2 linked regions of the Niabella yanshanensis genome follow. Each later gene encodes a partner of the first gene's protein in a complex. Links are inferred from orthologs where the notes say so. Each region holds a gene or a part of one and is shown in the gene's direction. Other genes may lie near its edges.

What was found. Proteins that work in one complex are often made in the same cells at the same time.
Region 2: the proteins of mfd (region 1) and uvrA are in contact, whole or in part, in a crystal structure (PDB 4DFC), measured with the Escherichia coli proteins. The link is inferred for Niabella yanshanensis from one-to-one orthologs.

Annotation. Positions count from the first base shown.
Region 1 is NZ_CP139960.1:4,010,687-4,016,488, forward strand. The notes cover bases 1,025-5,014. They hold mfd (transcription-repair coupling factor), read left to right. Parts: upstream 1,025-1,415; coding sequence 1,416-4,814; downstream 4,815-5,014. Other genes in these bases: U0035_RS16645 (glycosyltransferase family 39 protein), read left to right, coding at 1,025-1,314; U0035_RS16655 (oxidoreductase), read left to right, coding at 4,941-5,014. Also shown: more of U0035_RS16645, read left to right, coding at 1-1,024; more of U0035_RS16655, read left to right, coding at 5,015-5,802. UniProt on the Escherichia coli protein: Couples transcription and DNA repair by recognizing RNA polymerase (RNAP) stalled at DNA lesions. Mediates ATP-dependent release of RNAP and its truncated transcript from the DNA, and recruitment of nucleotide excision repair machinery to the damaged site.
Region 2 is NZ_CP139960.1:1,771,472-1,776,707, forward strand. Bases 943-4,366 are described here. They hold uvrA (excinuclease ABC subunit UvrA), read left to right. Parts: upstream 943-1,322; coding sequence 1,323-4,166; downstream 4,167-4,366. Other genes in these bases: U0035_RS06895 (hypothetical protein), read right to left, coding at 943-1,067; U0035_RS06905 (hypothetical protein), read left to right, coding at 4,172-4,366. Outside these bases: U0035_RS06890 (YiaD family glycine zipper/OmpA-like lipoprotein), read right to left, coding at 1-146; more of U0035_RS06895, read right to left, coding at 360-942; more of U0035_RS06905, read left to right, coding at 4,367-4,666; U0035_RS06910 (pirin family protein), read right to left, coding at 4,683-5,236. UniProt on the Escherichia coli protein: The UvrABC repair system catalyzes the recognition and processing of DNA lesions. UvrA is an ATPase and a DNA-binding protein. A damage recognition complex composed of 2 UvrA and 2 UvrB subunits scans DNA for abnormalities.

The DNA of each region.
Region 1 (5,802 bases):
TTTCCCAAACTGGTCTGGTATTATAGTGCAGCCGTGACAGCCACTTTCGGAAAAATAGAATGGGGCAAAAGCATACAGGTTATTGTATTCTCTACCGCTGCCGTATCCCTTTGGGATATTTTCCGCGATCTGTGTTTCAGCCGGCGCAGGGCTGTAATAGCGGTCATACTGGTTGTAATGTGCCCTGTTGTATGGAGCGAGATAACTACTTACCTGGTAGACGGAATGTTGTACTTATTTCTGTTGGTCTTTTCAGGGAGTGCATTGGCATGGATCAGAACCCGCAGGAAAGTTTATTTATGGCTGATCGTTTTATCGGCAGTTTGGGCGATTAATATGAAGTTCACGGGAATGGTTTTTATAGGCGTCAGTGCTTTCTTTATTTCTATTTACCTGCTGCTACAGAAGCGATGGCTTTTTACCCGTTTTGCCGCCCTAACCATAGGGGCAGTAATGTTGGCCCTGCTTTTTTTTGGCTTCAATCCTTATGTTACCAATATGGCACAGCGAGGCCATCCTTTGTATCCTATAATGGGAACGAAGGCTTATCCAGGTGTATACGAGCAAACGGGAAAGGATAGTAATGAAGAGCTGGAAACACCAAAGAATCTTGCAGGCAAGCCAGGATGGTATTCTTTTTTGTACACCAGTTTCAGCCGCCCTGGTAACGCGCCTTATAATGATGTAAAAGATGCCGAATTACTTTTCCCGTTTTCTTTGTCGTTGAAAGACTGGAAGGCATACGAGTTTCACGAAACCAGGACCGCAGGTTTCGGCCCTTTTTATGGTGTAATGCTGCTCCTTTCCATAGCGGCTACATTTTTATTATTTACCACATCGACCAAAAACATTCGCCTGCCTTTCTTATTAGCTGTTGGGTCTATAATAGTTAGCTTGCTGCTGAGCAGGCATTTCTGGTGGCCGCGATTTTTACCTCAGCTTTGGTTGCTGCCTGTTATTCCCGTATTATTTTTATTGTTAAAGGCCCGAACCCCGGGGCACCGGCTTTTTGCCCTGGGCTGCACGGTTCTTATAATCATCAACGGGTTGATAGTACTTGCAGTACACATGAATTGGGAAACCAGGTCGTCGATTCAATTAAGACGGCAATTAAACCGGCTGGCCGCCTCCGGGCAATCAATAGAAGTGTTTTATGGAGCCTTTCAGTATTCGGTAGAACGAAAGCTGGAGAATTTTAATATTCGCTATAAACCTGTAAAAAAGAAAACGCTAAAGAACACACAGCATGATACATTGGTGAGCGTAGTGCAAAAATATCCCAATGCTGTTTTGTATAGGGTAATACCGGAATAACCCGACTTTTGGGGTGGTATCCGGTCAGATTACAGGGATGATCAGATGTTTTGATGTTTCAACTTGTAAGTTTTTAGACTTAATCCTAACTTTGCGCCGTGATGAGCACGGATGTGTTGCAGAATTTTTACGTTGATGATACCCGCTGTTTACAAATAGCGGAGGGGTTTTCTGTGTCCCGGCCTTCCGAAACAGCACTTACAGGACTTTTTGGTAGTTCTGCTCCCTTTGTATTTGCGGCCGCTGCCGGACATGCTCCGGAATTTAACCATGTGATTGTTTTAAATGAATCGGAGGACGCTGCTTATTTTCATAATACGCTGGAAAACATAACGGGAGCGCTGGACATTTTTTATTTTCCTTCTTCCTTTAAAACAAGGAAGAATTACCGGCAGCTGAATGCCTCGCATGTGATGCTGAGAACCGAGGCACTAACCAAACTGGCTTCCGGCGCCAATGCACAGCCCGTAAGGAAGAAGATCCTGGTGACTTACCCCGAGGCGTTATTTGAAAAGGTTGTAATCTCCAAAACATTATCGGAGAATATCATTCATATAAAAGCTGCTGATACCATTGATATTGGTCAGTTATTATTAAAGCTGGATCAATACGGTTTTGTACGTAGCGATTTTGTATACGAACCCGGACAATACGCTTTGCGTGGAGGTATTTTCGATATTTACTCTTTTGGTAACGAAAAACCTTATCGTTTCGAGTTGTTTGGTAACGAAGTGGATTCAATCCGTATAATAGATCCCGAAACCCAGTTAAGTGAGCGTAAGCTCTTATCTGTATCGATTATCCCTAACGTTGATACCCAGTTTGGTTCAGAAGAGAGAGTGTCTCTTTTCGATTTCCTGCCCGCCAATACGGCGATTTGGCTACAGGATCAGGAATTGTGTGTAGAACGGTTAAAGGATCATGAAGAGGAATTACAATACTTTTTAGAGATGTATCCTGCAGGGCAGTTAGCAGCCAACAGCGATGATGAAAAGCTTCTGAAAAGAGATATCACTCCCGATGATTTTATAACAGCTAACAGCCTGGCAGACTCACTCACAGAACGGTCCGTTTTGCATTTCGGTGGCAATAGCTATGCATCTAAACGGGAATTTGAATTTAATACAAAATCGCAACCTGCTTTTAACAGGCAGTTCGACCTGTTGATCAAGGACCTGAAGGACAAAGAAAGAAAGCAGTATAATGTTTATATTTTTTCGGAGAACCCCAAGCAGCTGCAAAGGCTGCAAACCATTTTTGATGACCTGAAAGCTGAGCTGGTTTTTAACCCGGTATCGGTTTCTATTCACCAGGGGTTTATTGATGATGATCTGAAAGTAGTTTGCTATACCGATCACGAAATCTTCCAACGTTATCATAAATACAGGGTTAAACAGGCTTATAATAAGAGTAAAGCCATTACCTTACGAACGCTACGTGAGTTGCAGCCTGGTGATTATGTAACGCATATCGATCATGGGGTGGGCGTATATAGTGGCTTGCAAAAGATGGACGTCAATGGTAAGCTGCAGGAGGCAGTGCGGTTGATTTACAAGGATAAGGATGTCTTGTATGTTAACATCAACTCTCTTCATAAAATAGCCAAGTATACAGGCAAAGATGGTAGCGTGCCCAAGGTGAATAAACTGGGCAGTGATGTATGGAACCGTTTGAAGGAAAAGACCAAGGCCAAGGTTAAGGAAATAGCATTCGACCTGATTAAGCTATACGCTAAACGCAAGGCCCAGCAAGGCTTTGCGCATACGCCTGATAATTATTTGCAGAACGAGCTGGAAGCGTCGTTTATATATGAAGATACTCCCGATCAAAGTAAGGCAACGGCTGATGTGAAGAAAGATATGGAGTCTGCTTCGCCTATGGATCGACTGGTTTGTGGAGATGTGGGTTTTGGTAAAACGGAAATAGCCATCCGTGCTGCCTTTAAAACCTGTGTAGATGGTAAACAGGCAGCAGTACTGGTGCCTACTACTATCCTTGCCTTTCAGCATTATAAAACTTTTAGCGAGCGTTTAAAAGACTTCCCGGTAACGGTAGACTTTATCAACCGCTTTAAAAGTGCGAAAGAGAAAAAAGAAACGCTTGAGAAATTAAAGGCGGGTAAAATTGATATACTTATTGGTACCCATGGTATTATAGGGAAAGAAGTAAAGTTTAAAGACCTCGGAGTACTGATCGTGGATGAAGAGCAGAAGTTTGGTGTAGCGCATAAAGAAAAGATCAAGACCATCCGTACCACGGTTGATTGTTTAACATTGACAGCAACTCCCATACCTCGTACGCTGCAATTTTCGCTGATGGGTGCAAGGGATCTGAGCATTATCAATACACCTCCGCCCAATCGCCAGCCGATACAAACCGAAGTACAGGTATATAACGAAGATTTTGTACGGGACGCCGTGTATTTTGAAACAGAGCGTGGCGGGCAGGTATTTTTCATACATAACCGTGTAGCGGGATTAGCAGAGATGGCGGCTCTTATCCAGGGGTTGTGTCCGGATCTTTCAGTAGGATATGCACATGGACAGATGGAAGGCCATCAGCTGGAAGAAAAGATACTGGACTTTATTGATCGTAAATATGATGTATTGGTGTGTACCAATATCGTGGAAAGCGGTGTAGATATACCCAACGTCAATACAATCATTGTTAATAATGCGCATCATTTTGGCTTAAGCGATCTGCATCAGTTACGCGGGCGGGTAGGTCGTAGCAATAAAAAAGCATTTTGCTATCTGCTGGCCCCGCCTATGAGTACTCTGCCAAGCGACTCACGTAAACGCCTGCAAACACTGGAGCAGCATAGTGAACTGGGTAGCGGATTCCAGATAGCGATGCGTGACCTGGATATACGTGGCGCCGGGAACCTATTGGGTGGGGAGCAAAGTGGTTTTATGGCCGAGATCGGTTTTGAAATGTACCAGAAGATTCTTGATGAATCGATCCGCGAATTAAAGCGTACAGAGTTTAAAGACCTGTTTAAGGAAGAGATCAGCAAGCAGGATGATTTTGTACATGACTGTACCATTGATACTGATCTTGAGATTCTGATACCAGATGAATATGTAGAGAATATTACCGAACGCCTTTCGTTATACCAGCGCCTGGATAATTGTGAAAATGACCAGGAGCTGGAGGAAATGCATAATGAGCTGGCAGATCGATTCGGAGCAGTACCTCCGCAGGTAGATGATTTGTTTGAAACGGTAAAATGCCGCAAATTGGCAATAGAATTGGGCTTTGAGAAAATGAGCCTGAAAAGTGAAACGCTTCGTTGTCATTTTATTAACCGTCCCGACTCTCCTTATTTTGAATCTGACATCTTCCGGAAAATTATTGAGTACCTCCAGATAAAAACCAACAAAGCCAGGCTCAAACAAACCGGCAAGTTATTCTTATTGATAGCTGATCCTATTCCCTCCATGAAAGAGCTGCATGAGTTTTTAAAAGATATGCATTCTTTTGTTGTTACCTCTTCCTAAAAGCCATGTGAGTATTGAGGTCAGGCGCCCGTTAGTCATGAGCCGCACAGACAAGTAACTTAGAGCCATATGCCCAAATAGTTTTAATAAACCTTCCGGAGCTTTGTGGAAACAAATTCATTCAATATGGAAAAAGTATGGTTTATTACAGGAAGCTCCAGGGGACTGGGCAGGAGTATAACGGAAGCTGTTTTAAAAAGTGGCGATAAAGTAGTAGCCACTGCGAGAAACAAACAGGATCTGCTGGTATTAGCGGATCAATATCCCAATCAGGCATTGACCTTATCTTTAGATGTAACCGATAAAGCGCAGATACGATCGTCTGTAAACAAAGCGATAGCGCACTTTGGTAGAATTGATGTATTGGTAAATAATGCCGGGTTTGGGATTACCGGTGCAACGGAGGCATTCACAGACGAGCAGGTGAGCAGTCAGCTGGATGTAAACCTGGTAGCGCCTATTCAAATTACGCGTGTTGTATTACCCTATATGAGGCAACAACGGTCGGGACGGGTATTGCAAATAAGCTCAATTGGTGGCAGGGTAGGTAACGCCGGATTGAGCCTGTACCAGGCGGCTAAATTCGGACTTGCCGGCTTTTCGGAGTCGTTAAGTAAAGAAGTAGCTCACCTGGGTATACAGGTAACATCGGTGGAGCCGGGTGGCTTTAGAACAGATTGGGCAGGCGCATCCATGTCATTTGCCCCGCATGTAGAAGGCTATGAGGCAACAGTGGATGCTTCCAGGGATTTCTTAAGCTCAGGTAAATTTGTTCCCTTAGGCGATCCTGCAAAGGCAGCGAAAGTCATTATTGACCTCGCAAATCATCCAAGTCCACCTGTGCACCTGGTGTTAGGTAGTGAGGCCGCAGCCATTTTGCAAAAAGCAGATGCATTAAGGAAAGCCGAAATGGAGCAGTGGTTGCCGGTTTCTTTGTCGACGGATCATGATGATTCGGCAAAGTTTTATGAAACTGCAGCCGGGAAGG
Region 2 (5,236 bases), 2.2 Mb from region 1 along the record:
GTAGCTTTACCAATTACCGCGCCTACGGCAGCACCACCACCAACACCAATGGCCGCACCTTTTTGAGTTCTGGTTGCACTTTCGCAACCTGCTAAAGTTAAACCTGCAAAAGCAGTGGCGAATAATGTTGTTTTAACAATTTTCATCGAATAAGTTTTTAAGATTTATAATATTAAAGCTGCAAAAATAAATGCTAACATCAAACATATATGCTTTTATTTTCACCTGACCCTAATCTTCTCATGTCCCTAACAGGCAGTTAACAAACTACGTGCCAGTGAATTTTGAATATAGACAAATGAACATATAAAAAGGTTGCCTTACGAGGCAACCTTTTACAAATTTTTATAGGACATTGTTTACTGCTGTGTGTTAACAGGCGCTGCAGCTACTTCTACAACTTTGGTCAACACATAATTGGTTCCCTTGGCAAGGGAAGTTTTTTTCTTATCTTTTTTCTCTGACTTTTTTGCATTTTCTTGCGTTGCATCAACTTCCTCAGCTGAAACCTCCATTGCAGTACTATCGTCCGCTGTCATTTCAGGGAATATAGCTGCAGGATTTTCTTCATCAAACTTAGCACCTACATTCACATATAATTTATGACTCGCTGAATCAAAAATCAACGTACCCTCTTTTAATGATTTGCCTGAGTATCTTGGCGATGGTTTTCCGGTTCCATCAGTAGTAGCAGCATCATCAGTAGCCACTACACCGTCTACATCATTCTGAAGTGTTTTCTGTACCGGGATTTTATAGGTACTGGGTGATAATTTCAGATCTGCTTTAAATTTACCCTGTGGCATACCATTCACCCAAACAACCCCTTTATTTTCAGCATCCCTCGTTATAGTAACACTTGCAACTGCTCCCTCTTTATCTACATAGTCGTACTTACCCAGTACCGGAAATATCATTTCATCCGTTAATTCCCCGGGCATAGGAGCTAACTCCTTAGGCTGTGGCTTGTAATTCCGGGGTACTTCGGGCGTAGCAGATGTTTGAGCATAAGATGTGGCAGCTATAGTTAAAGAGAGCACCGCTGCTAAAAGAAAGTTCTTTTTCATTTGTCGTTTTTTTACGGTTTTAATGGTCACACCAGGATTGGGTTAAAAGCTACCTGCATCCCGGTCTTGTTTATATTAAAATCCAATAAGGTCCCGTATCACCGTATGACGCTATTGGAATCAATCCATCTAAAAAGAAATTATTATGCCAAAATTTATTTACCGTCGATTAAACCTTTATTTTAGATTTTAGTTATGATTTAGATCCGCACTAATTTTGCACGTACTAAATTCACAAAAAACGAGGGGAATAAATTGAAAAATAAAGACTTAAATACGATTGATGTTACCGGTGCAAGGGTCCACAACCTGAAAAACATCGATATATCTATACCCAAGAACGAATTGGTAGTTATCACCGGCATTAGCGGCAGCGGGAAATCCTCCCTGGCATTTGACACCATTTATTCAGAGGGGCAACGTCGTTATATGGAAACATTTGGCGCCTATGCACGCCAGTTTATTGGTGATATGGAGCGGCCGGATGTGGATCAGATCACAGGCCTTTCCCCTGTAATCTCAATTGAACAGAAGACCACCAATAAAAACCCCCGATCAACAGTAGGTACCGTTACCGAGGTATATGATTTTTTCCGTTTGTTTTATGCACGGGTAGGCGAAGCCTATTCCTACAACACGGGCAAAAAAATGGTGAAGTGGAGCGAAGAAGAAATCGTGGAAAATATTTTCGATCGGTTTAATGGCAAAAAAATAAACCTGCTGGCTCCATTAGTAAGAGGGCGCAAAGGCCATTATCGGGAACTATTTGAAGATGTACGCAAGAAGGGATTTTTAAAAGTTCGTGTCGATGGGGAGATCAAAGACATTACAGCAAAAATGCAGGTAGATCGTTACAAAATCCATGACATTGAATTGGTAGTGGACCGGCTGCAGGTAACAGGTGATTTAAAAGCACGACTGAGTCAGAGCGTTCAGCAGGGTTTAAAGCTAGGCAAAGACCTGCTCTTTGTATTGGTGAATGATGAAACAGAAGTTACCCAATATTCAAAAATGCTGATGTGTGAAGACACAGGGATCGGTTACGAAGAGCCTTCTCCTAACTCCTTTTCTTTTAATTCGCCCTATGGTGCCTGCCCCTATTGCCGTGGCCTGGGCACCAGTTCGGTGATCAATATGAACCTGGTGCTGCCCGACACTTCCAAGACTATTAAAGAAGGGGGCATTGCTCCGTTAGGCGAAGAAAGGGAAGCCAGTGTATTTAAGCAGGTAGAAGCTTTTGCCAGAAAACACAAGATCAACCTGGGTAAACCCCTTAAAGATATACCACAAGCCCAGCTCGACCTGTTATTATATGGGGATGGAGATGCCGTTCAGTCATTACATCTTGACGGAACAGATGAGTCCATTCCTGATTATTATTCCGGAAGTTACGAGGGCATTATTCCGATGCTCAAGCGCTGGTATCTTTCTACGCAAAGTAATGAAGGGTTACGCGAGTGGGTAGAAAAATTCATGGAACTGCAGCCCTGCCCTTCCTGCAACGGCGACCGTTTAAAAAAGGAAAGCCTCTGGTTTAAGATCGATAATAAAAATATTGCTTATTTAAGCAACCTCAACCTGGATAACCTGGCGGCATGGCTGGATGGCATTGAATTGCGCCTGAGCAAAAAACAAAATGCGATCGCAAAAGATATCCTCAAAGAAATAAGAGAGCGTTTAGGCTTTTTACTGGATGTAGGGCTTACCTACCTATCGCTGAACCGGCCCAGCAGAACCTTGAGTGGTGGTGAGTCGCAAAGGATAAGGCTGGCAACACAAATAGGATCACAATTGCAGGGCATCACTTATATATTGGACGAGCCCTCTATTGGTTTACATCAAAGAGACAACCAGCGTCTTATTCACTCTTTACAAAACCTGCGCGATATTGGCAACAGCGTTTTAGTAGTGGAGCATGATAAGGACATTATGCTGGCAGCCGACTACCTGATCGATATCGGCCCTCGTGCGGGGCATCATGGGGGGCGCGTAGTAGCACAAGGAACACCTGAAGAAATTTTAAAGCTGGATACCATCACCGCAGGGTACTTAAATGGGCATCTAAAAATAGAAACTCCAAAGGAACGCCGCAAAGGCAATGGAAAATTTGTAGAACTAAAAGGTGTAACCGGTAATAATCTTCAGGGTGTAAGTGTGAAACTCCCCCTGGGTAAAATGATTGTAGTTACCGGCGTAAGTGGCAGCGGCAAGTCTACATTAATTAATGAAACCCTTTATCCTATTTTAAGCAATCATTGTTTCCCTGCCAGCAAAATGCAGGCGATGCCGCATAAATCAGTAAAAGGATTGGAGCATATCGACAAGGTGGTAGAGATTGACCAGTCGCCCATTGGACGAACACCGCGCAGTAATCCTTCTACTTACTGCGGATTTTTTACTGATATCAGGACTTTATTTGCCTCGGTACCTGAAGCCAAGATACGCGGGTATAATGCAGGCCGGTTTTCATTTAATGTAAAAACCGGCCGCTGTGATGTTTGTGAAGGCGGCGGTATGCGTGTTATTGAAATGAATTTCCTGCCCGATGTATATGTGCCCTGTGAGAAATGTAACGGCAAAAGATATAACCGGGAGACGCTGGAAATACGTTATAAAGGCAAATCGATTTCAGATGTATTAGACATGACCGTTGATGATGCTGTTGTATTCTTCCAGGCAGTGCCCAATATATTCAGGAAAATAAAAACCTTACAGGACGTAGGTTTGGGCTATATTACATTAGGGCAAAGCGCCGTAACACTCAGCGGCGGTGAAGCACAACGGGTAAAGCTCAGTACCGAGCTTTCAAAAAAAGATACCGGCAAAACTTTTTATATCTTAGATGAACCGACTACGGGCCTGCATTTCGAGGACATTAAGCACCTGATTGCTGTTTTGGATAAGCTGGCCGACAGGGGCAATACGGTATTGATTATTGAACACAATATGGACGTGATCAAGATCGCAGACCATATTATTGACCTGGGACCGGAGGGCGGAGATGGCGGTGGTCAGATCTTATTTGAAGGCACGCCTGAAGGACTCATAAGATGTAAAGAAAGCTATACTGGCCATTTTCTTAAAACCGAACTTAATTAAACACTATGCATATCGACAACCTGAGCGATCTGCCCGACTGGGATGATGAAAGACTTCCGCTGGATGATGAAGAAGGTGAAGAATGGAAGCCGAACCCCACCAGGGAAGCCTGCAAAGCACTTTACCAGAAATGGAAGGAGATCATGCTGATGCTGAAAGGCGCTTTGGACACTACCAAATCTGAGGAAGCCGAAAGCATTTCTTACACCGACGATTTAAAATACATGGTGTTAGGCGATGCATACGAAGTGGGTGTAAAGATCAGGAGTTCTGAAGTGGGAAGCATGTATGTGCTTCGTATGGAGAATGCTGCTATCATTCGTAAGAATGCACAACACGTAGCCAGCTCGCTGCTTACTCTGGGTGCTGAAGATGAGACCGAAGAGCAATATGTTGATTTGATCAGGGCAGAGATTGACCAGTTCAGGGAATTGTTCAAAATATGGATCGGCACTTTTGAAAAAGATGAATACACAGATGACTGGGGGCTATTTGTATAAACAGCCCCAATCACCACTATTTTTGGTTGATCACCGTTTCAATGATCAAAAATTCACTTTCCTCATTGCAATCAATAGAAATTTTATCGGTATCCCAGATGCCAATAGCATCACGCCCAGGTACCGGCTGGCCGTTTACAGTAATGTCACCTGAAATATTGAATACAAAGAGACACATATTCTCCGGCCGGAACTGGTAGTTAATCTGTTGGCCCTTTTCAAAATAACCCAGGGAAAGTTTAGCATTCTGGTTGATCCAGCAATGGGCCAAACCTTCTTCACTTGAAATAATGGTAACCAGCTGGTTCTTTCTTTGTGCTTTTGGAAAGCTGCGGGTTTGATAACGCGGACTGATATTTTGTTGTTTGGGATAGATCCATATCTGCAAAAAATTCACATTCTCTTCACCAATATTATATTCCTCATGCTTTAGGCCGCTACCGGCGCTCATAATTTGCACCCCACCTTCTTCAATCACAGTGCTGTAACCCATGGTATCTTTATGATTCATCTTTCCCTTCAATAATATCGAGATGATCTCCATATTAATATGGGGGTGGATACCAAACC